2 linked regions of the Flectobacillus major DSM 103 genome follow. The protein of the gene in region 2 binds, or shares a complex with, the protein of the main gene of each other region. Links are inferred from orthologs where the notes say so. Each region holds a gene or a part of one and is shown on either strand. Other genes may lie near its edges.

What was found.
Region 1: the proteins of uvrB (region 2) and FLEMA_RS70750 are in contact, whole or in part, in a crystal structure (PDB 7EGT), measured with the Thermus thermophilus proteins. The link is inferred for Flectobacillus major DSM 103 from one-to-one orthologs. Residues at the interface, in WP_096411307.1 of Thermus thermophilus: Glu23, Leu25, Arg26, Asp27, Gly28, Glu29, Arg30, Phe31, Arg55, Glu326, Asp327, Phe328, Glu379, Ser382, Gln383, His398, Gly400, Arg401; in WP_096412145.1 of Thermus thermophilus: His654, Arg656, Phe657, Gln666, Asp668, Glu669, Lys680, Arg681, Leu682, Ser683, Lys685, Tyr686, Ala687.

What each region holds. Positions count from the first base shown.
Region 1 is NZ_KE386491.1:3,417,668-3,432,723, reverse strand. Bases 12,096-15,056 are described here. They hold FLEMA_RS70750 (ATP-dependent helicase), read right to left. Parts: upstream 14,752-15,056; coding sequence 12,439-14,751; downstream 12,096-12,438. Other genes in these bases: FLEMA_RS70745 (acyl-CoA carboxylase subunit beta), read right to left, coding at 14,881-15,056; FLEMA_RS70755 (DUF192 domain-containing protein), read right to left, coding at 12,096-12,381. Outside these bases: RIP metalloprotease RseP, read left to right, coding at 1-506; FLEMA_RS70785 (DUF6702 family protein), read left to right, coding at 511-1,050; FLEMA_RS70780 (5-methylcytosine restriction system specificity protein McrC), read right to left, coding at 1,034-2,101; FLEMA_RS70775 (AAA family ATPase), read right to left, coding at 2,113-3,444; FLEMA_RS70770 (Rne/Rng family ribonuclease), read right to left, coding at 3,554-5,110; FLEMA_RS70765 (tetratricopeptide repeat protein), read right to left, coding at 5,798-6,652; FLEMA_RS70760 (HU family DNA-binding protein), read right to left, coding at 6,745-7,029; mutY (A/G-specific adenine glycosylase), read left to right, coding at 7,546-8,619; FLEMA_RS0130840 (single-stranded DNA-binding protein), read left to right, coding at 8,764-9,225; gliding motility-associated protein GldE, read left to right, coding at 9,301-10,671; FLEMA_RS0130830 (hypothetical protein), read left to right, coding at 10,701-11,633; more of FLEMA_RS70755, read right to left, coding at 11,866-12,095. UniProt on the Escherichia coli protein: A helicase with DNA-dependent ATPase activity. Unwinds DNA duplexes with 3'-5' polarity. Translocates on single-stranded DNA with 3'-5' polarity. Initiates unwinding more efficiently from a nicked substrate than double-stranded DNA.
Region 2 is NZ_KE386491.1:3,787,200-3,802,212, reverse strand. The notes cover bases 2,114-5,031. They hold uvrB (excinuclease ABC subunit UvrB), read left to right. Parts: upstream 2,114-2,516; coding sequence 2,517-4,547; downstream 4,548-5,031. Other genes in these bases: pdhA (pyruvate dehydrogenase (acetyl-transferring) E1 component subunit alpha), read right to left, coding at 4,996-5,031; FLEMA_RS0137475 (arsenate reductase), read left to right, coding at 4,550-4,894; FLEMA_RS71605 (glycoside hydrolase family 16 protein), read right to left, coding at 2,114-2,369. In the rest of the region: FLEMA_RS0137520 (thioredoxin family protein), read left to right, coding at 1-413; mazG (nucleoside triphosphate pyrophosphohydrolase), read left to right, coding at 598-1,413; more of FLEMA_RS71605, read right to left, coding at 1,521-2,113; more of pdhA, read right to left, coding at 5,032-6,003; DNA replication/repair protein RecF, read left to right, coding at 6,267-7,367; FLEMA_RS71595 (hypothetical protein), read right to left, coding at 7,439-8,689; FLEMA_RS71590 (TrbJ/VirB5 family protein), read right to left, coding at 8,664-9,266; FLEMA_RS71585 (RNA polymerase sigma factor), read right to left, coding at 9,335-9,880; FLEMA_RS0137360 (cupin domain-containing protein), read left to right, coding at 10,072-10,584; FLEMA_RS71580 (DUF4136 domain-containing protein), read right to left, coding at 10,644-11,168; FLEMA_RS71575 (DUF4136 domain-containing protein), read right to left, coding at 11,326-11,910; FLEMA_RS71570 (DsbA family oxidoreductase), read left to right, coding at 12,062-12,763; FLEMA_RS71565 (DUF3316 domain-containing protein), read left to right, coding at 13,026-13,841; FLEMA_RS0137295 (S41 family peptidase), read left to right, coding at 13,859-14,863. UniProt on the Escherichia coli protein: The UvrABC repair system catalyzes the recognition and processing of DNA lesions. A damage recognition complex composed of 2 UvrA and 2 UvrB subunits scans DNA for abnormalities.

The sequences.
Region 1 (15,056 bases), 380 kb from region 2 along the record:
CATTAGCCATTTTGCGTGATGGTAAAGTAGATACCCTTAAAATGACGGTTACTCCAGAAGGTACTGTTGGGTTTGCTACTGAATATATCATCAAAAAATCACACGAGGATTATGGCTTAGGACAGGCTTTTGTGGTGGGGGTTCATGATGCCTTTGATGTAGTGTGGAAAAATATTCAGGGTTTCAAAAAGATTTTTTCTGGACAAGTTCGTGCCGATAAGGCTCTGAGTGGCCCTTTTGAAATTGCTGATATGTATGGCTCTCACTGGGATTGGCTCAATTTCTGGAGCTTGACAGGTTTATTATCAATGGCATTGGCATTTATGAATTTGTTGCCAATACCTGCCCTAGATGGTGGACATGCCTTATTCTTGATTTTTGAAATTGTAACGGGTCGACCGCCATCAGAAAAGTTTATGGAGCGTGCACAACAAGTAGGTACAATTATTTTGTTGGGCTTGATGGTTTTTGTTTTAGGAAACGGAGCTTTCAAAAAGTTTTTCTAGTAATATGATACTAAAAAATCAAAAAAATAATGCAAAACCTGTAGGAATATCTTACAGGTTTTTGCTTTTAGGATGTATAATAGTGGCTTCTTTGGGGGCCTTCAAAAAACATGCCTTTCATACTAGTATTACCGAAATGCGTCATAACCCCAAAGAGAAATCTTTTGAAATTAGCTTACGGGTATTTAAAGATGACCTAGAGTCGGTACTGACACGAGATAACCAGAATAAAAAGATTGTATTGGATAAAACTGACAAATATGATGCTTTGATAGATAAGTATATTCAAAAGCATTTTGCGGTGCTTAATACTCGCAATCAACGATTGCCTTACCAACTACTAGGAAAGGAACAAGAGGGCGATGCGATGTGGCTCTATATTGAATTACCTATCAATGAAGCTATCAATGGTATTAAGCTACAAAATGATGTATTGATCGATATGTTTGACGATCAAACCAATATTGTGAATATCTTTTACCAGAACGATAAAAAGTCTTTTATCTTTAATCAAAAAAATAGGGTATTTACAGTATCTTTTTGATTGATAACCCCTTTGGTAAAATGCCTGAGGGGTTTGTATTTTCTTCTACAATCTTTAATAGGTCACTATGAATGGCTTGCCATGGCTGAGCCAAATTGATAGTTTCTACCCTGATTTGATGTGATTCGTAGGAATACCTCAGACTCAAATGTTGCTTTACGGTAGGGTATAATAAAATTCCTTCAGCGTGGGGGTCGGATTGATTTTTGAGATAAGCAAAAAGCTGGTAAAGATTTTCTGTATGGATTTTTTCTGTACTGAAATAGCTACTTAGGGTTTGGGTGTAATATTTGGTGTCGATAATAATTTTTCTGCCAGAAATAAAGAGCATACTAATATCGGTTTGCATTTTGGGCAAATAATTCTTCTGTTCTCCTTCTAGTTGCCAGTGTAGCCTTTCCCGAAACACACGAACACCTTTGAGTTCTATTTTGTAGAAATTACGGGTGAAGTCTTCAAATAAATAGGCCATTTTCTTTTCATCTTGGAAGAAATCTCGAAATAAAATTTCATCACCTTTTTCTGAAATCATACTTTGGGTAAATAATAGCTCACAGATATGCAATAAAAAAGTATAAGTGGTGTCTCGCTGGCACTGTAAAAAAGCCCTAGGGAAAATGTCTTGGTGCAACTGAATTTCATCTACTTGCGACAACTTTCTAACTTCTAATTGTAACTCACGGTGCAAGGTTGCTGGAATACTGGCAATACGTGTAAGCCTAATAAGGCTTGTTTTTAGTACCTGATTGACTAATATATTGGACGAATATTCGTCAAACTCACAATAGGCATATCCTTTGGGGAACGCATTTGCGAGAAGCGACTGATTGAGATTAATTTTGCCTTTGATACCTTGAAAATAATGCAGCTTGTCGTTGTAGTGGCTAAAGTAGCCTTTTTGCCAAAGTACTTTGATTTCTTTGAGTAATACCGAGCACAACAATTCATAAATATCTTTTTGTCCAGCTGTGCCTGCCAATACCAGATTTCGTTGTTCGAGTCGGTTCCAAGCATAACAAAGTAGAAAATAAATATTTTCGATAGGTATCATGGTATTATTTTTTAGGCTATTGCCAGTAAATCATTGATAGCTTCTTCAGCTTTTTCGTGTTGGTCAAACCAGTATTCTTCTAGTAACGGGGCTATTTCGAGTTGAATAATGCGTTTGTACCATTTTTGAGGGTTTTCTCCCATCGGAAAATTGGTAAAGTAGCTATGACCAATCTGAAAGCTTTTTTGGAGGTTGCGGTCTTGACTGATTATTTGATTAAGAGCGGTCAATTTTTCGATAATCCTATCAATAAAAGCGTTGTCTAAACCCTGACTATTAAGGTAGTTTTTGAACTTGCTATTAAATAGCGGTTCTAGGGTAATAAATGCAAACCTACGCCGAAGAGCATAGTCGATAATGGCCAAAGAGCGGTCGGCGGTATTCATTGTACCAATAATATGGAGATTTTCAGGTACAGAAAACGCCTCAGAATCTTTGTCGCCATAAGTCAAAGGAATTTCATTGGCTCGCCCTCGCTTATCTGATTCAATGAGTAAAAGGAGTTCTCCAAAAATACGGCTCAAATTTCCCCGATTGATTTCATCAATAATAAAAAAATGGTCGATACCAGCATTGCGTTGAGCTAATCGGCAAAATTCGTAGAAAATACCATTTTTGAGCTTAAAGCCACCATCACCGTCGGGACGAAGCCCTTGGATGAAATCCTCGTAAGAATATGACTGGTGAAATTGTACCATCTTTAGCCGAGAGTCGTCTTGTGTACCAATAAGCGTATAGGCCAATTTTTTGGCAAGAAAGGTTTTTCCGACACCAGGAGGGCCTTGCAAAATGATATTCTTTTTATAGCGAAGAGTATCTATAATGTCATCAAATTTATCATCGTTGAGAAACAAGTCGGTAAGAGCATCATTTTTTTCATAAGGAATCACAATATTTTCACGGTGGCTAGATTCCTTCTGGAGGTCTATCATAGCCTGAATAGCCTCAAATTCATCTTCGGTAAGTTTAAATAAACTTCCTTGGTTATTTTTGAGGATTTCGGAGTCTTTAAAAAAATGAATTTGTTTGAGTTCAGCCCATTCGATAGGTTGAGGAATTTTGTCTTTAATGGTAAAGCCAATCGTTTCACCAAATTGAGGGTCGAAATGCAACGGCTCAGTAATTTCGAGAATAGCCTTTATTTGCTTGATAGGAGTTGATTCATAACCAATCATTAAATCCCCTTTTTGAACACTTCCAAAATTTTTGTAAATACGACGTTTATTGCCAAACTCATTGTGCGAGGCAAAAAGCTGAGCTTGATTAAAACGCATTGAATCAAGAGACCCTATTTTGGGATTGACATTAAGCCACCAATAATTTCTGTGAGTTTTGAAAGACATAGGGCAAATATAAGTATTTGGGTAGCTTTAGGCAATAAGTACAACAGATACGAATGAAAAACCCGCTTACACAAGTGCAAGCGGGTTTTATCGTTATTTCATAAATGTACTAACCATTGAGTTCTATTTCTTCTCCGTGGTTGTTATGAAACTTGAAATCGGTAACGCCAAATGAGCTATCCTGAATAAGGTTTACCCAAGTTTTGTATTGAAAATACCATTTTAATCTACGAGAAAAAAGCCCTTTTGTAAAGTAAGCATACAAAAATGGATGTAATACAATAGTGGGTTTCTTTTCGTTTTGTTTACTAACAATATGTTCTAAGTGATGTTCTATTACATCAGAAACAATAATGCTAGCAGTGATTTTGCCAGTTCCTCCGCAAGTTGGGCAGTTTTCGGCCGTCACAACATTCATTTCTGGCCGAACCCTCTGCCTGGTGATTTGCATCAAGCCAAACTTGGTTAGTGGAAGAATTGTGTATTTAGAACGGTCAGACTTCATTTCCTCCTTCATAATATCATGGATCAGCTTTTTGTTTTCAGCTTTCTTCATGTCGATGAAGTCGATAACGATAATACCGCCCATATCACGCAATCTTAATTGACGAGCAATTTCTTTGGCAGCCTCAATATTGACACTCACGGCGGTAGCTTCTTGGTCTTCTTCGCTATTTGATTTATTGCCCGAGTTAACATCAATTACATGCAACGCTTCGGTGTGTTCAATAATCAAATAGCCCCCAGCAGGTAAGCTTACTGAGCGGCCAAAGAGCATTTTGAGTTGTTTTTCGATACCGTATTGTTCAAAAACCTTGGTTTTACCTTGGTGAAGTTTTACGATTCGTTCTTTTTCTGGAGCAATATGCTGTACATAAGCTCGGGCTTCTTGAAACAATTCTGGTGTATCAACGATAACACTATCAAAATTTTCGTTCAATAAATCTCTGAGCATCGACGTAGCACGGCTCATTTCACCAATGACTTTGTCACGAGGTTTGGCCGACCTCAAAGCCTTCATTCCCAAATCCCATTTAGCCAAAGATTCCTTCAAATCTTTATCAAGCTCATCTACGTCTTTACCTTCAGCAACAGTTCTAACAATAACACCGAAATTAGCAGGTTTAATCGACGACATCAATTTGTGTAATCTTTGTCTTTCAGATTTAGCTGTAATTTTCTTTGAAATATTGACTCCATTAGAAAAAGGTACAAGAACCGTAAATCGTCCAGCAATTGAAATATCGCACGACAATCGGGGGCCTTTGGTCGAAATAGGTTCTTTCACAACTTGTACAAGGATAGGCGTATTTTTGCCCAAAACCTTGTCGATTTTGTCGTGTTTATCTATTTCGGGTTCAAGTTTAAAGTTGTCTAATCTTCCAGAATTAAGCCTTCCAGCGATAACATCTTTGGTGAATTTATTCAAGGAATTGACATTGGGCCCAAGGTCATGGTAGTGCAAGAAAGCATCTTTTTCATAACCAATGTCGATAAAGGCCGCATTCAATCCCGTCACCATCTTCTTTACTGTTCCGAGATAGATATCCCCTACAGAAAAGTGTGGCTCGGACTCCTCTAAGTGATACTCCACAATCCTTTTGTCTTGCAAAAGAGCAATGCGGTCACCTTTGGGAGTCGAATTGATAATTAATTCGTTACTCACAGGTGATTGAAGGATTAGAAGTGAATAGAATAAGAATGTATATGGTCGCTGTGAGTTGCGGCAAATAGAAAATCAATATAATCAGACATCATATAGAAGGGTTCGTGCCCAATGTAAAAAACGCTATTGGATAATGTAATATACTTTCCAGTTGGATTTTACAAGAGGGGAGTCATTGAAGAATCAATGAGTTTTGGATAAAAGTGAGTCTATACTCTGTTAATTTGAATTGACTTTAATATCGGTGACGTATTGTTGGAATGTGTCTATGCTAATAGGCAATAGGCAACGATTACCAAGCTGTCATGACCAAATAACTGTTCCATTTACTATAATAACTACGATGGTTTGGAGCAATTAAATATTGTTTAGACCGAACAATCTCACAAAAACGACAAAAACAGGCAACTTTCTAAACTAGAAAATAGCCTGTTTTACAGTAATTAGCAACTAAGGATTAGCACTACAAAATGCACTAATCCTTAGTTACTGATTACTTCTTCTTATGTCTATTCTTTCTAAGACGCTTCTTTCTTTTGTGTGTTGCAATCTTGTGTCTTTTTCTTTTCTTTCCGCAAGGCATGACTTTAAAAGGTTTTAAATGTTATGAAATCTGTTTGAGTTATTTCTAGTTTTGATTCCGTTTCGGGCACAATTTAGCCAGAAAGTAGGAACTTACCCAGAAACTTATTTTAATTTTGATAAAATTTCGTTTGCTGCAGCTTTTTCCTGAGGATCTTTAGTGTTGGCTAGTACTTTCTCAAGAATTTTCCGAGCTTCTTCGTTTCGGTCAAGTTCGGCTAAACAATATCCTAAATTTAAGGCAGCCTTAGCATTGGCAGGGTTAATTTTAAGAATTTGTTTGAAACGTTCTACCGCTTTTCCAAACTGATTTGACCTAATCGACAATATACCTAAGTTGAACAATGCTGGTTCAAATTCTGGTTCTTTGGCAATTACTTCTCTCAACAACATAATACCCTGCATGGGGGTAGAAGTTGATACATAAGTCATAGCCATATTGGTTTTGGCCAAGAGGTTATCAGGGTTTTTATTCAAAACATCTTGATAAAGAGCTCTAGCTTTTTCCCCCATTTTAGCACTTTTACCATTGTCTACAGCATACGTGAAAGCTTCATAATATAAATCAGCCGCTTTCATGATATTACTTTCCGAGGCATCTAACTTTACTACTTCTTCTGCATAATATGCAGCACTATCATACTTTGTAAATTCTGTGAAACTTGCAACAAGCTTGTTTGCTAGCTCGATTTTACCTTTCTTGTCAGAACTACCCAAGAACTTGGCCCTTAATTCATCCACAACTTTTGATTGCTGTGGTGTTAGAGCACTACCATGGTCTTCGTCGGTGTCAGTATGCGTTTCAGTTGGCTGAACCGCCTTGTCCCTATTTGCAGTAGCCACTTGAGAAGGTTGTTCAAGCGTCTTTTTCTCATCGCTGACTACTACTTTGGGAAGGCTGTACAATGCACCAACTGTACCAATCGCAACCACAATTATGAGGATAAAAGACTTTTGCATTTCCTGAATGGTTATCTGTTATAGGCTATCTGTTATCAGGAAATAGTTCATTAATAACTGATAACCGATAACTGATACCTTATTTCCAATGATTACTTAGCGTTAGTTTTAACTTGCTCAACAAAGATTTTAGCAGGTTTGAAGCTAGGGATAAAATGCTCGTCAATCACAATTGAAGTGTTTTTCGAGATGTTACGAGCAACTTTCTTAGCTCTTTTCTTGTTCACGAAGCTACCGAATCCACGTACATAAATAGGTTCTCCATCAGCCAAATTATCTTTAACTACTGTGAAGAATGACTCTAAAGTACTTGATACATCTGCTTTGTCAATGCCCGTCTTGTCTGCGATTTCTGCGATTACGTCTGCTTTTGTCACTTTTTTAAAAATTTTAGGAGTTAATAAAATATGATATACAATGGCTGTTGATTGCGATAAGTTTCTAAAAAATTCAGTTGAATTAGCATCAACTTACGTTGAATTCAGTGAATTTTGCTAACTCTCACAGCATCAAATTATAAGCCCCTGATTATTAAGGGTCACAAAGGTACGACTTTGGTTTGAATTATGAAAGAATCAATAAACAAATGTCATAACTTTTTTTTCGTAATTGCTTAATATTTAGCTATTTGAATACTCATTAGAAAATCAATCTAATTCTTTGTTCTTGTTTTTCTTCTATTTTTACCTCGTTTTTCAACCGTTCTTTTTTCTGAATAACAAAATTTTACCACTTCTTCTACTTAGCGATTACGCAATTATGGCCTCTGTTTTTCGACGAACTATTTTGGCTTTGGATTGTTAAAATTAAATAACGGAAAATCCCTTGTTTCGTGTACTATCTTTGTACATGGTTAATCCATATTTGTTATTCACTCATTATTTTAGATTCTTTTGGAAAATAATTTTTTCTCTCAAAAACTCATCAATTGGTACAATTCATGTAAAAGGGATTTGCCTTGGCGAAATACTCGTAACCCTTATTATATATGGCTTTCGGAAGTAATTTTGCAGCAAACCCGAGTTGTACAGGGAATGCCCTATTATTATAAGTTTATAGAAGCGTTTCCTACGGTATTTGATTTGGCCAAAGCCGACGAAGCCGAAGTGCTTAGGCTTTGGCAAGGGCTTGGGTATTATTCGCGTGCACGCAATTTGCATGCTACCGCCAAAATAGTAGTCGAACAGTTTGGGGGGATCTTCCCTGATTCTTATGAAAAGCTCTTAACTTTGAAGGGGGTAGGTACATACACCGCAGCAGCTATAGCCTCTTTTGCCTATGACGAAAACGTGGCCGTTTTAGACGGCAATGTGTATCGTGTATTGGCAAGGGTTTTTGGTATTGAAACCGATATTTCGGGAAATGATGCTAAAAAAGTTTTTTCGGAATGGGCCAACACACTATTGCCTGAAAAAAACGCTAGTACACACAACCAAGCCATCATGGAGTTTGGAGCGGTACAGTGTACCCCAGGTATGCCCTCTGCTTGTATGTTTTGTATTTTTGCAGATCAATGTGTAGCTCGCTCTGAGGGAAAACAAACGATATTACCTGTCAAAACTAAAAAGGTAAAAGTACGTGAGCGGTTTTTTCATTATATTGTAGTAGAACAACAACAGCGATTTTTGATGAACAAGCGTATCAATAAGGATATTTGGGAAGGAATGTTTGATTTTTACCTTATAGAAGCTACCGAGTTGATGGGCCTCGAAAAATTACTCGAAAAAAATGAGTTCTTATCTCAGCTCCTTCAGCATGGCTTAATCGAAAGTGAATCAGCTCTTTATACGCATATTTTAACACATCAAAGAATCCAGACAAAGTTTTGGTATATAAAACTTAATGCAGACTTTTCTCTAAATTTGCCAGAGAATATACAGTTTTATTCGCTCGATGAGGTAGAGGCTTTACCTAAATCTACCTTGATAAACAACTACTTAACTCAAAATATGGGTATTATATCTTAATAATCAAGCCAAAAGACTATTGGAGTTTGAATGCTTTTTTGTTAAATTGACTCATGTTTCTGTGACTACCAGTACACCTTGGCGTAAAAACAGATATTATATGACTTTTTTAATATAAAATTATACTTTAAAATCACGAAACAAATGGCTGGCGTAAACAAAGTTATTTTGCTGGGCAATCTTGGCTCTGACCCTGAGGTTCGAGTATTGCCAAGTGGCACAAAGGTTGCTAATTTTAGCATTGCTACATCTGAAACTTATACAAACAAAGAAGGTGTACGTGTAGAACAAACCGAATGGCATCGAGTTGAGATGTGGGACAACCTTGCTAATATTGCAGAGCAGTATTTGAGAAAAGGAAATCCTGTGTATGTGGAAGGGCGTATCCGTACCGAAGAATACGTAGATAAAGACAATATTACTCGCAAAACCATGAAAATTAGAGGTACTGCTCTAACCTTGGTAGGAGGTAAAAATGACAATAGTAACAATGAGTCTGGTAGTGTAGCTCCACAACAAGCTGCTCCTGCCCCAAGGCCCAACCCTGTAACACCACCTACTCCAGCATTTGATGCAGGCGATAGTGGCGACGACTTACCTTTCTAAAGGTTCATCGTTTGTTGTGGGTTATTATCATAAAACATAACCCACAACTTATGTTTAACTAAACAAACCAAACTCTTGGAAACTCGATTATCTGACGATTATCACCCGATTAGGGTGCTTTTAGCACAAGTTGAAAGCACCTCCTCGTACAGCGTTTATGGCATTGACGCACTTATTCTTGTAGCTCTATTGGGGCTTTCTGCATTGTTGGCAGGTTCGGAAGTAGCCTTCTTTTCTTTATCGGCCGAAGAGCGTGTTGCTTGCCGTGAAAGTGATAGTAGTAGCGAACGCACCATCGCCAAGCTCCTCGACAAACCTCAACAGCTATTGGCTACTTTGCTGATTTTTATCAATCTTGTCAATATTACTTTTGTTACGATTTCTACTTTTTTGACAGAGCAAATTCTGGGAGAAAAAGAAAAAGAAGGGCTTGTGGCTACTCTTATTCTATTGGTAGGGGTAACATTTATCATTACCTTTTTTGGCGAACTGATTCCTAAAGTTTGGGCTCAGCAGAATAACCTACGATTTGCCAAATTGACAGCTCCTCTTATTGATATTGCTACTTTTGTTTTTAAGCCTCTTTCTTCGTTATTATTGGGTATTAGTAATATTATCGAAAAAAGGGTAGAACGAAAAGGCTATACCATTACAGCCGATGAACTGAACCACGCCCTCGAAATTACGACAGGACAAGGGACGTCGGCTCAGGAAAAAGATATATTGAAAGGAATTGTCAACTTTGGTAGTACTTCGGCCAAAAGTGTCATGCGTCCTCGACGTGATGTAACGGCTTTTGATATTACTTTAGACTTTCATGAGTTGATGGACAAAATCAATAAATCGGGCTACTCTCGTGTGCCAGTTTATAAAGAAACTATTGATAAAATAGAAGGGGTATTGTATATCAAGGATTTATTACCTCATATTGAGAAAAATGAGTATTTCAATTGGCAAGAATTGATTCATCAGGCATTTTTTATTCCTGAAAGTAAGAAAATAGATGACTTGCTGTACGATTTTCAAGAGAAAAGAGTACACATGGCTGTTGTGGTAAACGAATATGGTGAAACCGAAGGCATTATTACGATGGAAGATATTATTGAGGAAATCGTGGGTGATATCAACGACGAATACGATGAAGAGGAAGTAGGATATAAGCTTTTGGAAGATGGCTCGTTTGAGTTTGAAGGAAAAGTAACACTAAATGATGTTTGTAGGGCGTTAAGTATAGATAACGACTTTTTTGATAAAGCCAAGGGCGAAAGCGAATCTTTGGCGGGTTTACTCATCGAGCTGTTTACTCGACTACCACATGCAGGTGAGGAAATTGACTTTGATAAATTTAGATTTAGAATTGCTTCTGTAGACACTCGCCGCATAAAAAGGGTAAAGGTGACTATTAGAACCGAAGAAACCGATGAAACAAGCAGAGAACTTACCTAGTCGTACTCTTTTGCGAAACACATACTTTAATGAAATTACTGTATAGTATACTGATTTTAGGATTGCTAATTTCTTGTGACGACAATCCTACGCCTATTGATACTCCTATTGATACTTTTGAGGCTGGTGCTAATGTAGGCTCGATCCAGAACAAGGCTTTGGATGAAGCATCGGGTATTATAGCTAGTTATACTAACCCTGGAATGCTTTGGGTTCATAATGATAGTGGCGATTCAAATAGAATTTTTCTAATAGATAATAAAGGACAAGGGACAAAAGAGTTTTATTTGGAAGGTGCAACTAACCGTGATTGGGAAGATATTGCTATTACGAAGTTTGATGATGGTAATTATTTGTACATAGCTGATATAGGTGATAACAATGCCCAATACCCAAGCTGTACAATCTACCGTGTATTAGAACCCAATACAAGCAGCCAAACGGTTCAGGCTTCTTCAAAAATTACGCTTACTGGTGTAAAAGCCATTAATTTTGTGTATCCCGATGGCCCGCGTGATGCTGAGTGTATGATGATTGATCATGCCACAAAAGATATTTATATTTTGTCGAAACGAGAAAATAAACAACGTTTATATAGATTGAAATATCCACAATCATATACCCAGACAACAACAGCCGAATTTGTAGAAGAGGTTTCTTTTTCTACAGCCATAAACCAACTCTTTTATATTACTGCTGGCGATATATCGCCCGATAATCAAGAAATTTTGGTTCGTAATTATGGTCAGATTTTTCATTGGAGGAGAAAAACTGGTGAGACTCTCCCACAGGTATTGCTTCGTCCTGCTTCTTTGACCAATTATAATTATGATGCTTCAAAAGAGGCACAAGGCGAAGGTATTTGCTTTTCTTTGGATGCCAAGGGGTATTTTACCATTGGCGAAACTACCGATTATAATCTTCCTGTAAATTTGTACTGGTATGCCCGACAAACGAAATAGGAATGAGAAAACCTAAATATGTGTCATTCTGAATTGCGGGATAATTTGCAATAGAGACCTGTTGTTAGTATTTATTGGAAAAAAATATATAACTGTTAGGCTATTAAACAAACAAGGCGGTCGAAAAACTAATTTCGACCGCCTTATTTGTTCTAAATATTCGGGATGACTTCCATTTTTATGTTACATTTCAGAATCACTCATTCTCTTCACTGTATAGGATAAAATAATACTATTGAATCTTGAAATCAACTTTATCGCCTTGCTGAATCCCATTTCTTTGGCAGTATCCAGCATTTACTTCTAATACATATTGAGCTTCTTTGAGAGAAGGAATAGCCTCTTCAGAAAAGGGTGTGCGGTTAGCCTGAATCGTAAGAATTTGTTTTTGACTATCTAAATACAGAATGTCTAAGGGAATATATGTATTTTTCATCCAAAAGCTGCGTTCTTGGCTATCGGGAAATACAAACAGCATTCCACAGCTATCGGGCATACTTTTACGATACATCAAGCCCTGCGTCGTTTCGGCTTCGTTGTCGGCTACCTCAATGGTTAGTTGTTTGTTATTTTTCAAAAAGACTAATTCCCCTTCTTTGACAAAAAGAGGTTCATTAGGTACTGCATTGGTTGGGTTATTACTAATTGTGCTTACTTCATCATCTTTCCTAAAAATATTGATGAGTTTGGGTATCATACTTCCAAACAATAATAAACCTACAAAAAGAAGAATAACAATTTTTTTCATGATGTTTACAAATTAAATAATCCAATAACGTATAAAGCGGCCATATCCTTGTATCATTTATGAGAGAATCCTGAGTTTGGCAAAACTTAATAGTAATGTTTTTTCGCCTACACCTCCTTCAAACACAATGATAGCTTTACGGTCGTTACCATTAATATCCATTTTTTTGACAGTACCAAAACCAAACTTTAGGTGTTCCACTTTGTTGCCTTCCTGCAAATTTCGGGTATCGCTAGGTGCAAAATCAGGAGAAGGTACATAGCTAGCTGGAGCGGCGTTTACACTGGTCTTTTTCTGAATAAGGCTAGAAACAGGCGTTGGGTTATTATTGGTGATGGTAGAAGATACTGGTTTGTCTACCTTTCTGACAAATCCCTGAGGAAGCCTTTGTGTCTCTTCGACAGCTCGTCTGATATTTTTCGCAAACTGTAGATATTTTGGGTCTATTTCATCAAGGAAACGGCTTGGTTCACAAGGTTTTAGGCGGCCATACTGGTATCGGCTTTCGGCATACGACATTACCAGTTTTTTCTCGGCACGAGTAATGGCTACATAAAATAATCTTCGTTCTTCTTCTAAATCGGCTCTGCTTTGTAGCATCATTTGGCTAGGGAAAAGGTCTTCTTCCATACCAACTACATATACATGATTGAATTCTAGCCCTTTAGCCCCGTGAATCGTCATCATTGTAACACGGTCGTTGTCGCCATCGGGGTCGTCGTCGTCGGCTGTTGTGAGTAAAGAAACTGTTTGAAGAAAACTCGACAAAGATTTATCTTCAACATCGGGGTTATCGACAAACTGTTTGATAGAGTTGAGTAATTCCTGTACGTTTTCATATCGAGAAAGCCCTTCTACTGTTTTGTCCTCGTGTAATTCTTTCAGCAAGCCCGAAGCCTTGGCCACATGAGCCGCTATTTCGTAAGCGTCTTTTTGCTGAACCTCGACCAATAATTTGAAGGATTTGATTAAATCAGCAAAACCCTCGATGGTATCGGCAAATCGCCCAGCCTGAAACAGGCGGATATTGGCTACAATTTCCCAAACGGGTACTTGTTGTTCGGCGGCGGTAATTTCAATTTTGGCAATAGTGGTATCGCCTATACCTCTTTTAGGAAGATTAATAATACGTTTGAAAGCCTCCGAATCTCGTTGGTTAATAATAAAACGGAGGTAGGCCAATAAATCTTTGATTTCACGACGTTGATAAAACGATAAGCCCCCAATAATACGATATTTGATATTGAGTTTGCGAAGGGCTTCTTCAAAAGCCCGCGATTGGGCATTGGTACGGTACAAAATAGCAAAGTCTGTATTGCGTAACCCTAATGCCATTTTTGCTTCAAAAATATTGGTTGCAATCAATCGTCCTTCCTCATTGTCGGAAGCTGCCTTAATTAAATCAATAGGCGAACCTTCTTCATTTTCTGTAAATACCTTCTTTTTGAGTTGGGCTTTGTTTTTGGCGATAACCGAATTGGCTGCTTGAACAATATTGTTGGTAGAACGGTAATTTTGTTCAAGCTTGATAGTTTCCATGCCTGGATAATCTTTTTCAAGATTGAGAATATTTTCGATATTTGCCCCACGGAAAGCGTAAATAGATTGAGCATCGTCGCCAACAACCGCCAAATTGTTGTGCATAGCGGCCAGTTTTTTGATAATCAAATACTGAGAAACGTTAGTATCCTGAAACTCATCTACCATAATGTATTTAAACTTACGCTGGTATTTATCCAAAACCACAGGGTGGTCTCTAAACAAAATATTGGTATTGAACAACAAATCATCGAAGTCCATAGCATTAGCTTGAAAGCAACGTAAAGCGTATAGTTTATAGAGCCTTCCCATTTCTGGAAGTTTGGCTGCGGCATCGTCGGCCTGAATAATAGGGTTGTTGAGGTACTCGTCGGGGCCGATAAGTCGATTTTTGGCTCCAGAAATTCTATTGAAAACTACATTGGGTTTATAAACCTTATCATCAAGTCCTCTTTCTTTTACGATACTTTTGATAAGAGATTTAGAGTCGTCGGTATCGTAGATAGAAAAGTCGGAAGTATAACCAAGGTGTTTTCCTTCAAACCGAAGAATTTTAGCAAAAATAGAGTGGAATGTACCCATCCAAAGGTTTTTGGCATCATTACCTACAACCTTCTCAACCCTTGTTCGCATTTCGCCTGCGGCCTTATTGGTAAAAGTAAGTAATAGAATCTGGAAAGGGTCAACGTCATGCTCAAGCAAATAAGCTGTACGATAGGTTAAGACACGTGTTTTGCCCGACCCTGCACCCGCAATAATCATCAATGGCCCATTAATATGCTGTACCGCTGCCCGCTGCGGTTCGTTCAAGCTTTCTAAATAATTCATCATGAATAGATACACTTAATATATAGAAGCCATCAATTTGCTATTGGGCAAATTGATGGCTTGTGGTTCAAACCTTTTTCCAAAATTACAAAAAAAAGAGAAGAGGAAGGGCTTTGTGACAAATAACCTCTGCTAGGTTTGAATAACTCCAACATTGAAGGCTTTTTCGATAGGGGCATTATTGGCTGCTTCGATACCCTTTGCAATCATCTTTCGGGTATCTAGTGGGTCTATAATTTCATCAACCCAAAGCCTCGCCGCCGCATAATACGGAGTAGTTTGGGTATTATATCGGTCGATAATTTCTT
Region 2 (15,013 bases):
CCAAAGCTTATGAAGGCCGTATTTCGGAGTTAAACAATAAGTTTGCCTCAAGGGGGTATCCTGTTATTGCCATTAACCCCAACGACCCCAATGCTTATGAAGAAGACTCCTTTGCCAATATGAAATTGGCTGCTCAAAGCAAAGGGTTTTCGTTTCCTTATGTACAAGACGAAACACAAGATATTGCCAAGGCGTTTGGGGTAAGCAGAACGCCTTCGGCATTTGTTCTGAAAAAAGAAGGTGACCGTTTTACGGTTCAATACATTGGTGCAATCGACGATAACACTCAGGATGCCAACGGCGTTGCCAAAAAATATGTTGAAGATGCCGTAAATAGCTTGCTCTCTAATCGACCTGTAGTAGTAAATACCACAAAGTCGGTTGGTTGTGCCATTAAATGGAAAAGACTCTAATACTTTTACGAAGGTATCAAAAGCCTCATTCTGTGTAGAATGGGGCTTTTTTATGTGCTGATTGTTGATAATAAAGAAAATATATAAGTAACAATACTCAAAAACCCAAAAAGTCCTATAATACATTGGGGATTTTATAAATAAGATTCATTAACTTTGCAAACAAACCAAACGATTTGGCAAGTTGGAAAGAAAAAAAATTGACGCATTACCAGAAAGAAGACAAGAACAATTACTAGCTTTTGACCGCTTGTTGACAATTATGGACGAATTGCGAGAGCTATGCCCTTGGGATAAAAAGCAAACGATTGATTCACTGAGGCATTTAACGATTGAAGAAACTTATGAGCTTTCTGATGCTATTTTGGAAGGCGATATGACAGAAATCAAAAAGGAGATTGGTGATATAATGCTCCATTTGGTTTTTTATTCAAAAATCGCTTCCGAAACCAATACTTTCGATGTAGCCGATGTAATACACAGTCTTTGTGAAAAACTGATTAATCGCCACCCACATATTTATGGTGATGTAAAAGTAGAAAACGAGGAACAAGTAAAACAAAACTGGGAGGCCCTCAAAATCAAAGAAGGTAACAAATCTGTACTATCGGGTGTACCAAGCTCGCTACCAGCCCTAGTAAAAGCCATGAGAATCCAAGAGAAAGCAAGAGGTGCAGGCTTTGATTGGGAAGAAAAACACCAGGTTTGGGAAAAAGTAGAAGAGGAAATGCAGGAATTTAAAGCCGAATTTAATGTAAACGACAATGCGGCTATTGATACTGAAAAAGCAGAAGCCGAGTTTGGTGATTTATTATTTTCGTTGGTAAATTATGCTAGATTTATCAATATCAATGTAGAAACAGCTTTAGAAAGAACCAATAAAAAGTTTATTAAAAGGTTTCAGCATATTGAATCAAAAGCAAAAGAAACAGGGAAAACCCTACAAGATATGACCCTAGCCGAAATGGATGTGTATTGGGAAGAGGCAAAAAGGCTATAATTGCAGAGATACGTCTCTCGTCAAAGATTCAAAATTTAATTTTGAGAGTGAAACCAGAAACCCGTGAGCTTGTAGCATTCGGGTTTTTATTTTTTTTAGGCATTTCTTTACTCATTGGGCAGGTATTTATATGCCCTCACATAATCTACTTCCATTCGTTGTGGAAAAATACTATCATCAACGCCCCGAAGCCCTCCCCAGCCTCCGCCTACTGCAATATTGAGCAACAAATGAAACGGATGGTCGAAAGGATATTCCTCCCAGCCATTTTGAGAATTTTTGAAAGAAAAATAGGGTTCATCGTCTACAAAAATATCTATACCTTCGGGGTACCAATCTACCCGATAAGTATGAAAAGCTGTGTTAAAATCAGGAACTATCATATTCCGAGTGAGGGGGTTATCGCCTGGTATACGCAATGTCGAATAGGTATGTACAGTTGCGTGTACGCTTCCTGGGTTATACCCAACGTGTTCCATGATGTCTATTTCACCATTTTCTGGCCAATTATCGGGGCTATATTTCTTTTCAGACGACAGCATCCAAATAGCAGGCCATGTACCTCGTCCTGTGGGTAATTTGGCCCTAACTTCTATTCTGGCATATTCAAAATCCTGTCTATCTTTGGTAACAAGCCGAGCCGACGTATAGGTATTTCCCTCAAAATCCTCTTTGTGAGCCTCTATAACCAATCGTCCGTTTTCAACTCGTGTATTTTTGAGGCGATTGGCCGTATAATATTGAAACTCGCCATTACCCCAGCCATGGCCACCTTCGGCATAGTTCCATTTTTCGGGATCGGGCAATCCTTCATAATCAAACTCGTCATACCAAAAGGGGATAGAGTCAAATACAGCACGCTTGTTATGTTTGTTCAAACTTATTGAATCAAGAGGTTGTTGATAACGAAAGGATAACAAGAAAACACCAAAAACTAACAGAGGAATGATTTTCATAAAATACTAAGGGCCTTGAGCGGAAAGGCCGCCATAATGATTGTGGTTCTTTTATTAGTAACTACCCACAAAACTGTATTATTGTTTTGTAAAGACCAAAATTACCAACACTTTTTTTAACTTTATAAGTTCTAAAAAATAACCCTTATGGATTTTAAACTTTCTTCAGAATATAAGCCTACTGGCGACCAACCTCAAGCCATAGCCCAATTGGTAGATGGCATCCAAAAGGGTGAAGCCAACCAAACACTACTAGGCGTTACAGGCTCTGGAAAAACCTTTACTATTGCCAATATGATTGCTCAGCTTAATCGCCCAACTCTGATTCTGAGCCATAATAAAACTTTAGCAGCTCAACTTTACGGAGAATTTAAGCAGTTTTTCCCAGAAAATGCCGTCGAGTATTTTATCTCTTATTACGACTACTACCAGCCCGAAGCCTATATTGCTACTACTAATACCTATATCGAGAAAGATTTGGCTATTAATCAAGAAATTGATAAACTCCGCTTATCGACAACCTCCTCGCTGATGTCGGGACGCAGAGATATTATTGTGGTGGCCTCGGTTTCGTGTATTTATGGTATGGGAAACCCCGACGAGTACAAAAGGAGTATTTTGAGAATAGCCATTGGAGAGATTATTTCTCGAAATCAATTTTTGTTTAGACTCGTAGAGATTCTGTACTCCCGCACAGAAGCAGAGTTTCAAAGAGGTACATTTCGGGTAAAAGGCGATACCGTCGATATTCATGTTCCTTATGCTGATTTTGGCTATAGAATTATTTTCTTTGGCGATGAAATAGAAGCTATTCAGCGAATCGACCCAATAAGTGGTAAAAAATTATCTGATGAAAAGATAGTTGCTATATTTCCTGCTAATTTATTTGTAACGGGTCGAGATGTTTTGATGAGGGCTATCAACGAAATTCAGGATGATATGATGGCACAAATTAAGTTTTTTGAAAGTGAAGGTCGCCTCATGGAAGCCGACCGCATTAAGCAAAGAACAGAATTTGATATGGAAATGATGCGAGAGCTAGGCTATTGCTCGGGTATCGAAAATTATTCTAGGTATTTTGACAGACGAAAATCTGGACAACGCCCTTTCTGCCTATTAGATTTCTTTCCTGAAGACTTCTTGTTGGTTGTAGACGAAAGCCACGTAACAATGCCCCAAATAAGGGCTATGTGGGGCGGCGACCGCTCTCGCAAGGAAGCATTGGTTGATTATGGTTTTCGCTTGCCAAGTGCAATGGACAACCGCCCATTAACTTTCCAAGAGTTTGAGGATATTAGTGGACAAACGGTTTTTGTCAGTGCAACACCTGCCGACTATGAACTGCGTCGCTCTGAGGGCGTTGTGGTAGAGCAAATCATTCGCCCAACGGGACTATTGGACCCAGAGATTGAAGTTAGACCAAGCCTTAACCAAATAGATGACCTTTTAGAAGAAATACACATTCGGATAGAAAAAGAAGAAAGGGTTTTGGTAACAACTCTAACCAAAAGAATGGCCGAAGAACTTTCTAAGTATATGGAAAGGGTAGGAATAAAATGCCGTTATATCCACTCAGAAATTAAAGCAATGGAGCGGGTTGAAATACTTCGAGAATTACGCCTTGGTGTTTTTGATGTTTTGGTAGGGGTTAACCTTCTCCGTGAAGGATTAGACCTGCCTGAGGTATCGCTTGTAGCCATTATGGATGCCGACAAAGAGGGTTTCTTGCGGGATATTCGCTCGTTAATTCAAACAATTGGCCGTGCAGCTAGAAATGACCAAGGAAAAGTATTGATGTATGCCGACCGTATGACTGGTTCAATGCAAAAAGCAATTGAAGAAACCAACAGAAGAAGAGCTATCCAGATGGAATATAACCGAGCAAATGGTATTACGCCAAAAACTATTTTACGCTCAAAACAAGCCATTATGGAACAAACCTCTATTGCCGATATGATGGGCAAGCCAAGCAAAAACAATTATTATACCGAACCACAAGAATTACAGCTCGCCGCTGACCCTGTGATGGCTTATATGAGCAAACCTGAAATAGAAAAACAAATAAAACAAGTGCAAGCCGATATGGACAAGGCAGCCAAAGAACTAGACTTTATTGTTGCGGCTCGACTTCGTGACGAAATGTTGGCTCTTAAAAAATTATTAGAAACCAAATCATAATTATGTACAAAATATATGGCATTCCTAACTGTGATACCGTAAAAAAGGCTATCACTTGGCTAAAAGACAACAATATTCCTTACGAATTTCATAATTTTAAGAAGGAGGGTATTACAATAGAAAAACTCCAAGAATGGTTAGAAAAATACCCTTGGGAAACATTGGTCAATAAAGCTGGCACAACTTGGAAAAAACTAGAAGATGCTCAAAAAGCCACAGACCAAGCTTCGGCTATAGAACTGATGCTTCATCAAACATCGGTGATAAAAAGACCTATCCTTGAATCAGATACCGTTATAGCAGTTGGGTTTAAGCCCGAAATTTACCAAAGTATCTTTCAGTCGTAAAAAGCGAGTGTTGCCCTGAAAAAAGTATATGCCCTCATGCTTTTTGTATGATAAACCACTACCATACAGAAACCATGAGGGCATATTTCGTTCAGATATTATTATTCTACAGGAAATGGATATTCCTCTACATAAACATCTTTGTATGCTTCAGATGGGTCTGGCCAAGGCGACTCTTCCGAGAATTTCACCGAAGCTTCAACTCTTACTTTGATAGCAGCATCAATAGCAGCCAATTCCTCTTCTGTAGCAAATTCATTATCTAAGATAGATTTTTTCACTTGCTCGATTGGGTCACGCATTTTGTAGGCTTCAACCTCTTCTTTAGTACGGTATTTTTGAGGGTCAGACATTGAGTGTCCTCTATAACGATACGTTTTGAATTCTAAGAAAGTTGGTCCTTCACCAGCTCTAGCACGCTCAGCTGCACGGGCAACTGCCTCGTGTACAGCCTCTACATTCATACCATCGACAGGCTCAGATGGCATATCATAAGCCTCCCCAATAGTATAAAGGTCAGTTACGTTAGAAGTACGTGTTACGGAAGTACCCATAGCGTATCCGTTGTTTTCTACCACAAAAATAGCAGGTAGTTTCCAAGTCATAGCCATGTTAAATGCTTCGTGCAAAGCTCCCTGACGAACAGCACCGTCACCAAAGTAACAAATGCAAAGGTTACCAGTTTTCTTGTATTTTTCAGCAAAAGCCAAACCTGCCCCCAAAGGAATTTGAGCTCCTACGATACCATGCCCACCTACAAATCCAACTGATTTATCAAAAATGTGCATTGAACCACCTTTTCCTTTTGAAATACCCGTTGCTTTTCCAAAAAGCTCAGCCATGATTGTGTTAGGGTCTGAACCCAAAGCCAATGGAATACCGTGGTCACGGTAAGCAGTAATATACTTATCACCTTCACGAAGTGCCGAGGCAGCTCCTGAAGAACAAGCTTCTTGACCGATATAAAGGTGACAAAAACCACGAATTTTTTGCTGACCATACAATTGTCCTGCACGTTCTTCAAATTTACGTTGGAGTACCATCGACTCGTACCAGTACATGTAGGTCTCTTTCGAGTATTTTACTTTGTTTTCAGCTTTCTTTGCCATTTTTCTAAATGAGTGAATGAGTGATTAACTTGCGTCGAATCTTACGATTAAGTAAATGAGGGAATAAAATCAACGTCTTATTCGCTCTTGCTCATCCGGACCTGCAATCCGAATGTGGGCTGTCAAGGATTTGCAATCCCCCGAAACAGGCGTTAATTTGCAATGCGAAATTAGTACAAAACCAAGAACCGACCAAAAAAATATCACAATAGACGGTTGATTATTAGACATAAACATTAACTCAAGCATTCATTATCAATAATATGTACTTACAACGAATCAGTTTAACCAATTTTAAAAGCTACGAATTCGGCAATTTTGACTTTTCAAAAAGGATAAACTGTATCGTTGGGGAAAACGGAAGTGGCAAAACCAACTTGCTCGATGCCATTTATTTCTTGGCTCTAACTAAAAGCTCGATAAGTACTCAAGACGTTCTGTGTATCAATCATGAGGCCGAATATATGATGATTGATGGTATTTTTGCTAATATAGATGCCAATACCAATAAAGAAGCTCAGATTACATGCTCATTTCAGAGAGGACAAAAGAAGGCCGTGCTTCACGATAAAAAACCTTACGAAAAACTTTCTGAGCATATAGGCAAATTTCCTGTGGTTTTACTTTCACCCAACGACACCGATATTGTACGAGAAGGAAGCGAAGAACGCAGAAAATTTTTTGATGGTGTTATTGCTCAACTCGACCATGAGTATTTAGAAAATCTTTTGCTTTACAATCGAATTTTAGCTCAACGAAACTCTTTATTGAAACAATTTGCTGAAAAAAACTACTTTGATGCCGATTTATTAGATATTTATTCCGACCCACTGGTCGAATATGCCCTAAAAATTCATGCTACTCGTTTGGTTTTTTTGGCAAAATTTCTTCCTATTTTCAAAAAACACTATGCCAATCTTTCTGAAAGCCGTGAAGAAGTTTCACTGGTATATGAATCGGAAGTGATGCAGGAGGGCTTTGAAAATATTTTTGGGAAAAATCGCCAACGAGATTTGGCCGCCCAACGAACTACCATGGGTATTCATAAAGACGATTTTCTTTTTGAAATCAATAATTTCACCTTAAAGAAGTTTGGTTCGCAAGGCCAGCAAAAATCGTATGTAATAGCCTTAAAGTTGGCTCAATTTGAGCTATTAGCTTCTGAGAAGGGATTTCAGCCTATTTTATTACTCGACGATATTTTCGATAAGCTCGATGACAGAAGGATTCAGCAACTCATAGAAATGATGATTGATGGTACTTTCGAGCAGGTATTTCTTACCGATGCCCGCCCCGAAAGAACCCAGCAACTACTCAATCATTTGAATGTACCTATTCAGTACTTTGATGTCACTAAGAAATAGAGGTGTTTGGCTTACACCGAGGCAACAAGCTAAAGGGTTACTTATTGCCTCGATGAGGTATTTACTAGGCTTTATTTTTCTAAAAACTTTACACCACCATAATTTGAGTGAATTACGATTTTTGTACCTGAACCTTTGCCTATTTTGCCTTTATAGGTTTTGGTAGGCATCCAACCCATACGATTGGTTTCGTTACTATCATCAGGATTTACTGTAAAGCTAAACTTTCCTGAAGGGTATTTAAAATTGGCATAGTTGACTGTTACATCAAAATCAGCATTACATTCGGATGTAACAGGAAGCTTCACGGAAGTATAATTACACTTTATGTCTAGTGTTTTGAGGCTTCTTGGCAAATCTATTAGTTCTAGGCCATCCGAAAAACTAATATAAATTTTGCCATTATCTCTAATTGTACCAATTTTACCGCTAGAATACTGGATATTTCCATCTAAGGTATTTACTTGGTCGAGGTTGAGCGAGCCAAAGTTATTTTTCAATTTCAGCAAATTCGCTTTGTCTATAATCAGTTTTGAATAGGCAATTCTTAAATCAGCTTCATCTAACTGCCTAATGGTTGCTTTACCATACTGTACATTAATATCTTTTTCTGTACCCGTTAATCGCTCAGAGGTAAAGTTACCGTAATTGGTATTAATCGTTAAAGGTGCCGAAAACTCTGCTACATGCGTATTACCGTATTTATTAGAAACTGCTAAAGCATTATTCTTGGGCATAAATACCTGATAATTAACTTCAACACCCTGACGTTCGACACTCTCAGAGCCATCTTTACTTTTCCAAGACCAATTAGACCACCACTTATTATTGCTACTTTCAGAACCAATCTCTGTTCTTAAAACGATTTTATCACCAACCCTCATTTCAGCAATATTCACTCCATCAACATAACTTTGGGCTTTTTCTTCGGTATTGCCATAGCCCGTAATACTTATTTCTATTTTGAATTCATTTTTATTCCAAAGCTCAACATTCACCATACCATGTTGATTGTGTATCTGAAGTTGATCTTTGGCATCTACTTGATAGGTTTTCAAAATAGTTTTGCGTTTTTCGGCATTACCTAAGCCAGCAGCTTCGCCCTCAGTAATAACAAGGCAATTAGCTTGGGATTGCTTGACACTTCTATTGTTATTGATAGTTACCTGACCCGTACTGCTAATAGTCATAGTTTTTATTTCACGGGTATTGGTGGTACTTGCACGCAAATTCCCATCGACCGTATTTTGTGCTAATATGCCATACGACACCCCAAAAATCAGCACAAATACATTTTTATATATTTTGAATAATCTTTCCATGATTTTTCTTTGCTTCTTTAACTTTGTGAATAATAGATAACTGTTGATTCAAAATATCTAATTGTACTTGCAGATTTTGAATCATTGCTTTCACTAACTCTTCCTGATTGGGGGTTTGGGGCAATTCCGCTCTCAGGCTTTGGTAGTCGTGGTTGAGCCTCTCGATCTCTTCCGAAAACTCTTTATAAAGGGCTGGCTCGTTGGTGGCTATTTGTTTTATTTCATCACGTTTGGTTTCGATAAGGTTAGCATAATGTACCATTTGCTTGCTATACTGAGGGTTTACCTGATTTACGATAAGGTCTGAGCTTTCGGTCTGTTTTCTAAAAAAATACACAGAGCTAATTCCCAAAACTAAGGCAACAGTAGCCACTACTCGCCAGTATCGCTGTACATCAGGGATAATGGTGATAATATTATTTTTTTTAACCGTTTTGGTTTCATCTTGGTTGGCGGGCAAATGTTGTTCTATTTTATCCCACAATCCTACCGATGGTTCAAAGTTTTCAAACTCATCTCGATTATCTCTTACGAAACGCTCTAAGCGATTTGAAGCTTTTTTTGAATGATTCATCATATTCTATAACATATCTATAATTCCGAAAAGCGATTTACAATATCAAATCTTCTTTATGGCAATGTCGATTATGCCTTTTTTAAAATTTCTAAAAGTCGTTTTTTAGCTCTGATATATTGCGTACGTGAGGTAGACTCAGCTACGCCCAAAATCTCGGCAATTTCCTCATGGTCGTATCCTTCAAAAAGATATAGGCTTAGTACGGTTCTAAATCCGTCGGGCAATTGATGGATAGCCTGCTGTAAACGAGCCACCTCCCAGTCTATTGCTTCGTCGTCATATACTTCGTCTTCTACATCGTCGGCTACTCCTTCTATATCAATAATTTCGGCTTTTCGCTGTCGGAGTTGGTTCAAGGCTCTATTGATTACAATTTGCTTGAGCCAAGCCCCAAAGGTGCTAGTTTGTCGAAAATCATTAATTTTGGTAAAAGCATCCAAAAATGCATCTTGCAGAACGTCTTCTGCTTCTCCCACGTGGTTTAGAATTCTGACAGCAACATTAAACATCGACTTAGCATAAAGCCGATATATTTCATACTGAGCCTTGCGTTCGCCCCTGCGGCAAGCCTCAACCAAATGTAGATGTCGGTCTATGTAAAGTGTTTGTTCCAGTGTTTTATAATGTTATTCGTTAGAGATTTTTCAGAATGGTTAATCGTTTGATTTTCATAACGATGAATTTTTGTGACGAATAACAATTTGCTGATTTTCGAGGTAATGACACCACCCATTAAAGGAATGTTGCAAGCTTGTTTAAAAATTTATTAAAAATACTATTACCTCCACACAATAATTTTGTATTCATGGAAAATTCTCTTAAAAATGCTCGCTATTGGGTAGAAAAATTTAATATGTTGTCGCATCCTGAGGGCGGATATTTTGCCGAAACGTATCGTTCTTCCGAAAATATTCCACAATCGGTACTTCCCCAAAGGTTTAAAGGCAATAGGTGCTTTTCGACAGGTATTTATTTTCTTTTAGAAAATCATCATTTTTCGGCTTTTCATCGAATTGAGTCTGATGAAATGTGGCATTTTTATGCTGGTGGGCCATTAGATATTTATGTGATTGATAAAAATGGCGTATTGAATATCATAAAACTAGGAAACAACCCTGACCACGACGAAGTATTTCAGGCTGTTGTACCTGCGGGTTGTTGGTTTGCATCAAAGCCCCATATCAATAGCCCTTATTCGTTGGTGGGCTGTACGGTTGCCCCTGGTTTTGATTTTGATGGCTTTGAATTAGCCGATAGGGCTACACTCATCGATTTATACCCTCAGTACCAAAGCATCATTTCGTTGCTCACTCGATAAATAAAAAGGAGGCTATCTCATCAAGATGAAACAGCCTCCTCAACAGTTTATTGCTGCAATTAATTTCTGGGCAAATAACCGTATGCTACCGTTTTGTATTCGTCCAAAATACTTCTAGTAAGTGCTTTTATTTGTCGTTCTTCTAAGGTTGTTTTAGGTTTCAGAAAACCCGATGCCATACCCAACCAAATAGATTTATTGAGGTTTTCATCTATCATCTGAATCATGAGTGTTCCGCCTTTGAGGGTTACTCTACGGGTCGAGTATTCGGGAAGGTCTTCATCAAGTTTGCGACTATCCTTAATTTTCAACTTATTTTCATACAAAGAAAAAACAATAATAATATCGGGAGACTGCTCTGATTTACGAAAACCCCTTGCTTTCATTTGATTGTCTATCTCTTCCAAAATAGCCGATTGATTTTGGGTAGCCAATAGCGATTCGCTTTGGCTAATGATTACCTGATATGTTTGATTAAAATTATGACTCATTACATGGTCATTGTTGGCTTGTACAGCAAACTTTTGTCTGCTACAAGCTCCTGCCAAATAGGCTATTACCAATAATGCGAATATCCTTTTCATCTTGCTATTGGGGTTATTGTCAAACATTTAATGTACAGGACACAAATATTTAACAATTTTTTAACATTGCAAGATTTTTTTGCACTATTCTAATTAAAAAAATAAAAAAGAGCCCCTGTAATGTAGGCTCATTTATTTGTATGGTATTTGTTAAGGCTTATTTGCTGGCAATTACCATGCTCGAAGTGGGCTTTCCTGCCAAGTAATTTTTGGCAAAGATTCTATAATTATCAAAAATTTGTCGAGTGGCTGTTCTCAAAGCCTTTTCGTCGATAACATTGGTAGGCTGTTGAGCAATACCAGCCGCATAACCCATCCAAATCGGGCGGTTAGTATCATTTTCAACAAATTGTAGTAGCAGAGTTCCCTTACGTAGCTTTACTCTTTTGAGTTCTTCATTCATGTTTTCTTTACCTAACCCCCGAAAAGAACGTTGAAGTACAGATAAATTAACATCACTCGGAAACAGTGCATAGAATACAATAAGGTTGGGGCGTTCCTTGGTGTCTAAATACCCCCTAAGCCGCATTTGGGTATCTATTTCGTCGATAACGGCCTCAAACTTGTAGGTCGTATCCATCACTGTAAATTGTTTTTCAATACAGGTGAAAGACTCATAATTAGGTTTAAAAACCTCGTCTTCAATTTCTCGGTGGCAAGCAGAGCCAACCTGAAAACTGTTTCGAGTACATGCACTCATCAATAAAAGAGCCGCAAAAACATAAAAATACAATTTCCTCATATTCGTTAGAATTTATCAAGAATGAAACAGACTAAACATTTATATTAACTATTTGATTACTAGATTGTTTCAACAAACCAACTATGCAAAATGTATTTGTAGGAATTTAAAAAGAAGATTAGGTGTTTTGAAAAAAACAGATTAACTCATTATGACTGACAAAAAACCAACCATTAGAATAGATGTTGTTTCTGATGTAGTATGTCCTTGGTGCTACATAGGAAAACGTAGACTTGAAAAGGCTATTGAAAATACGCAAATTTCTGATAATGTGCAAATTATATATCACCCTTTTCAATTAGACCCCTCTGTTCCTTCAGAAGGAGTAGACTTCAATACATACGCACAAAATAGATTTGGGGATGGTTATTTACAAAAATTTTATCAAGTTGAGCAAGCAGGCCAAACAACGGGGCTTGATTTCGACTTTGAGCAACTCCCAAAAGCTATTAATACTTTCCATTTACACCGACTTTTGGCTGTAGCTGCCGAAAATGGCCAACAGGCAGTATTAAAAGAAGCTCTATTGAAAGCCTATTTTATTGATAAGCTAGATTTGACCGATAAAGATGTTTTGGTTGCTATTTTGACACAAATAGGCTGGCCGTCTGAAAAAACTTTGGCTATTTTAGCTTCAGATAGGGGTTCGGACGAAGTAAAAGAAGAAATGCACTATTTCAGGCAATTGGGTGTAAGCGGAGTTCCGTTTTATATTATCAACAAAAAATATACCTTGTCGGGGGCACAACCAAGCGAGGTATTTGAAGAGGCCCTTCAACAAGTTATCAAAGAAATAGCAGTAACAGTAGAAACCCAAAACAATAGTTGTGATATTGAAACAGGCGAATGCTAAATAAGCCCAATCATAATATACTATCCTAAAATTTTGCTTCTCTTGGCAATAAAATAGTTTGTCATTGCCATTTTATATAATTTAACGGAATATTTTCCTAGCAAGTAGTTGTTCAAGGCTGTGTTATGATGATTTTAACACTGAAAATTGCCTAAAAATAACAATCTTCAAGGAAGATATTCCGTTTTCTTTTACTACCACTAATTGATTTCTTTCAAAATTCTATTGATGACATAATACTCGATGAATTCGATTAAAAAGGATGAGATTTGTACTGTTTTTATTGCTTTGTGGTAGTCTAGGAAGAAGTTATGCACAAATTTCGGCTGATACACTTCCATTTTCCCAATCTAAGGCTTTTTTATTAAAAATAGGCTCTACAACGTTTAGAGACAATTTTTTAAGCCCAATTAGGTATCAATTACCCTCAATTGGGGCAGAAATGAGCTATAATGCTAAAAAAGGCAAAAAGTTATCCACAAAGTTATCCACACTTCGTTTAGGTATTCCACAAACCTCCCGAACACTGCAAATATGGAGTTTTGAGTTTCAATTACACTATGCCCAACACTACCAAGTTGTTCAACAGCCTAGCTCTTCATTGTATATAGGAGGCTTTGCCAACCTTGCTTTTGCCTCGCGTGTGTCGGATATATACAAACTTGGCTATGGCAACAACGAGGTGTCGGTAGATGCAGGCTCGCATATTGGTTTGGCACTTGTTTATGCCAAAAGCTTTAGTGTTTTGCAATATCCTATTTTATTCCAAAATACCCTTAATATTCCTATTATTAGTGTATTGGGACGCTCGGGGTATGCCCATGATGCCTACTTTAAAGAAGAGTTAATCCGCAACTTAGGAAAATACATTTATGTGGGTAGCCTCAATCATTTTTTATTGGTTCAGAATAAAACGTACTTTGATTTTGCTTTTAAGAATAAACCCAATGCCAAACACTCGCTCCGCCAAACAGCTTGGCGATTAGGAATTGACTGGCAATTCAAATCTTTTGATAAACCGTCTGAACTACGCTTTGGGAATACTTCATTGGTGCTTGGCAAAGTGATTATTTTTTAACATTTATGCTCCAAAATATGAAATATAGGTTAATACTACTCATTACGCTTGTATGTACTGGCTGCGAACGCCTGCTGATTTCGCCCGATGAACAAAATACCAATGTGTATAACTTTGAATTACTCTGGAAAACGATTCATGATAAATATTGCTACTTTGAGTTAAAACATATTGACTGGAATGCTATTCATACTAAATATTATGCTAGGGTAAATGATAGTCTTAGCCAAGAGGCTTTTTTTACAGTTATGAGCCAAATGATGAACGAGCTAAAGGATGGACACGTAAACCTCCAAATTCCGAATACACGTTTTTCTTATACTTATTATTCTAATCAAGGTTTATTGCGAGGGTATGCTCGTAATTTTAATGATAGTATTTTAACCAATCAGTATTTAAAAATTGGTTATGGACAAAAAATACGCCATATCGTATTTCCGCAAAATATTGGCTATCTCTACTATGGTAGTTTTTCGAGTTCGTTGAAAGATAGCGAATGGGATACCATTTTTCAGGACTTTGTAAATACCAAAGGCCTTATTATTGATGTAAGAGATAATAGTGGGGGGTCAGTAGAAAATATCAAAACACTGATGAAACATATTGTTTCGCAAAAAACCTTAATTGGCTATACCAGAAGTAAAAATAGCGAAGAACCCAACGATTTTAAAGCATATACCCCTGTGTATGTTGAGCCTTCGGGTACTCCTTTTTATAAAAAAGTGGTGGTACTTACCAATAGACGGGTATTTAGTGCTGCAAATATGTTTGTTTCGGCTATGTCCGAGCAAAAAAATGTTGTTTTGGTTGGCGATATTACAGGAGGCGGAGGAGCTGGGCCTATTGGCGGAGAGTTGCTCAACGGCTGGTTGTACCGCTTTTCAGCTATGGCGTTTTCTAATAGCCAAAAACAAGATATAGAAAATGGGGTTAGCCCCGATATTAAAATAAATATCTCGGCCAAAGATGAAGAAAATAATATAGATAGTATTTTGGAAAGAGCCTTTTTAGAATTCAATTAGTAATCCTTATTCTAAATTGAGTAATGAGTACTTCTTCTTTGTGCCTACTTTGCAGCAATAGAGACGTAATAGTAGGTGTCTAAAAATAAGTTATTTAGTAGATTAATATCAAACATGAGTCATCCCGAATTTTGGGATAGTTTAAAATTG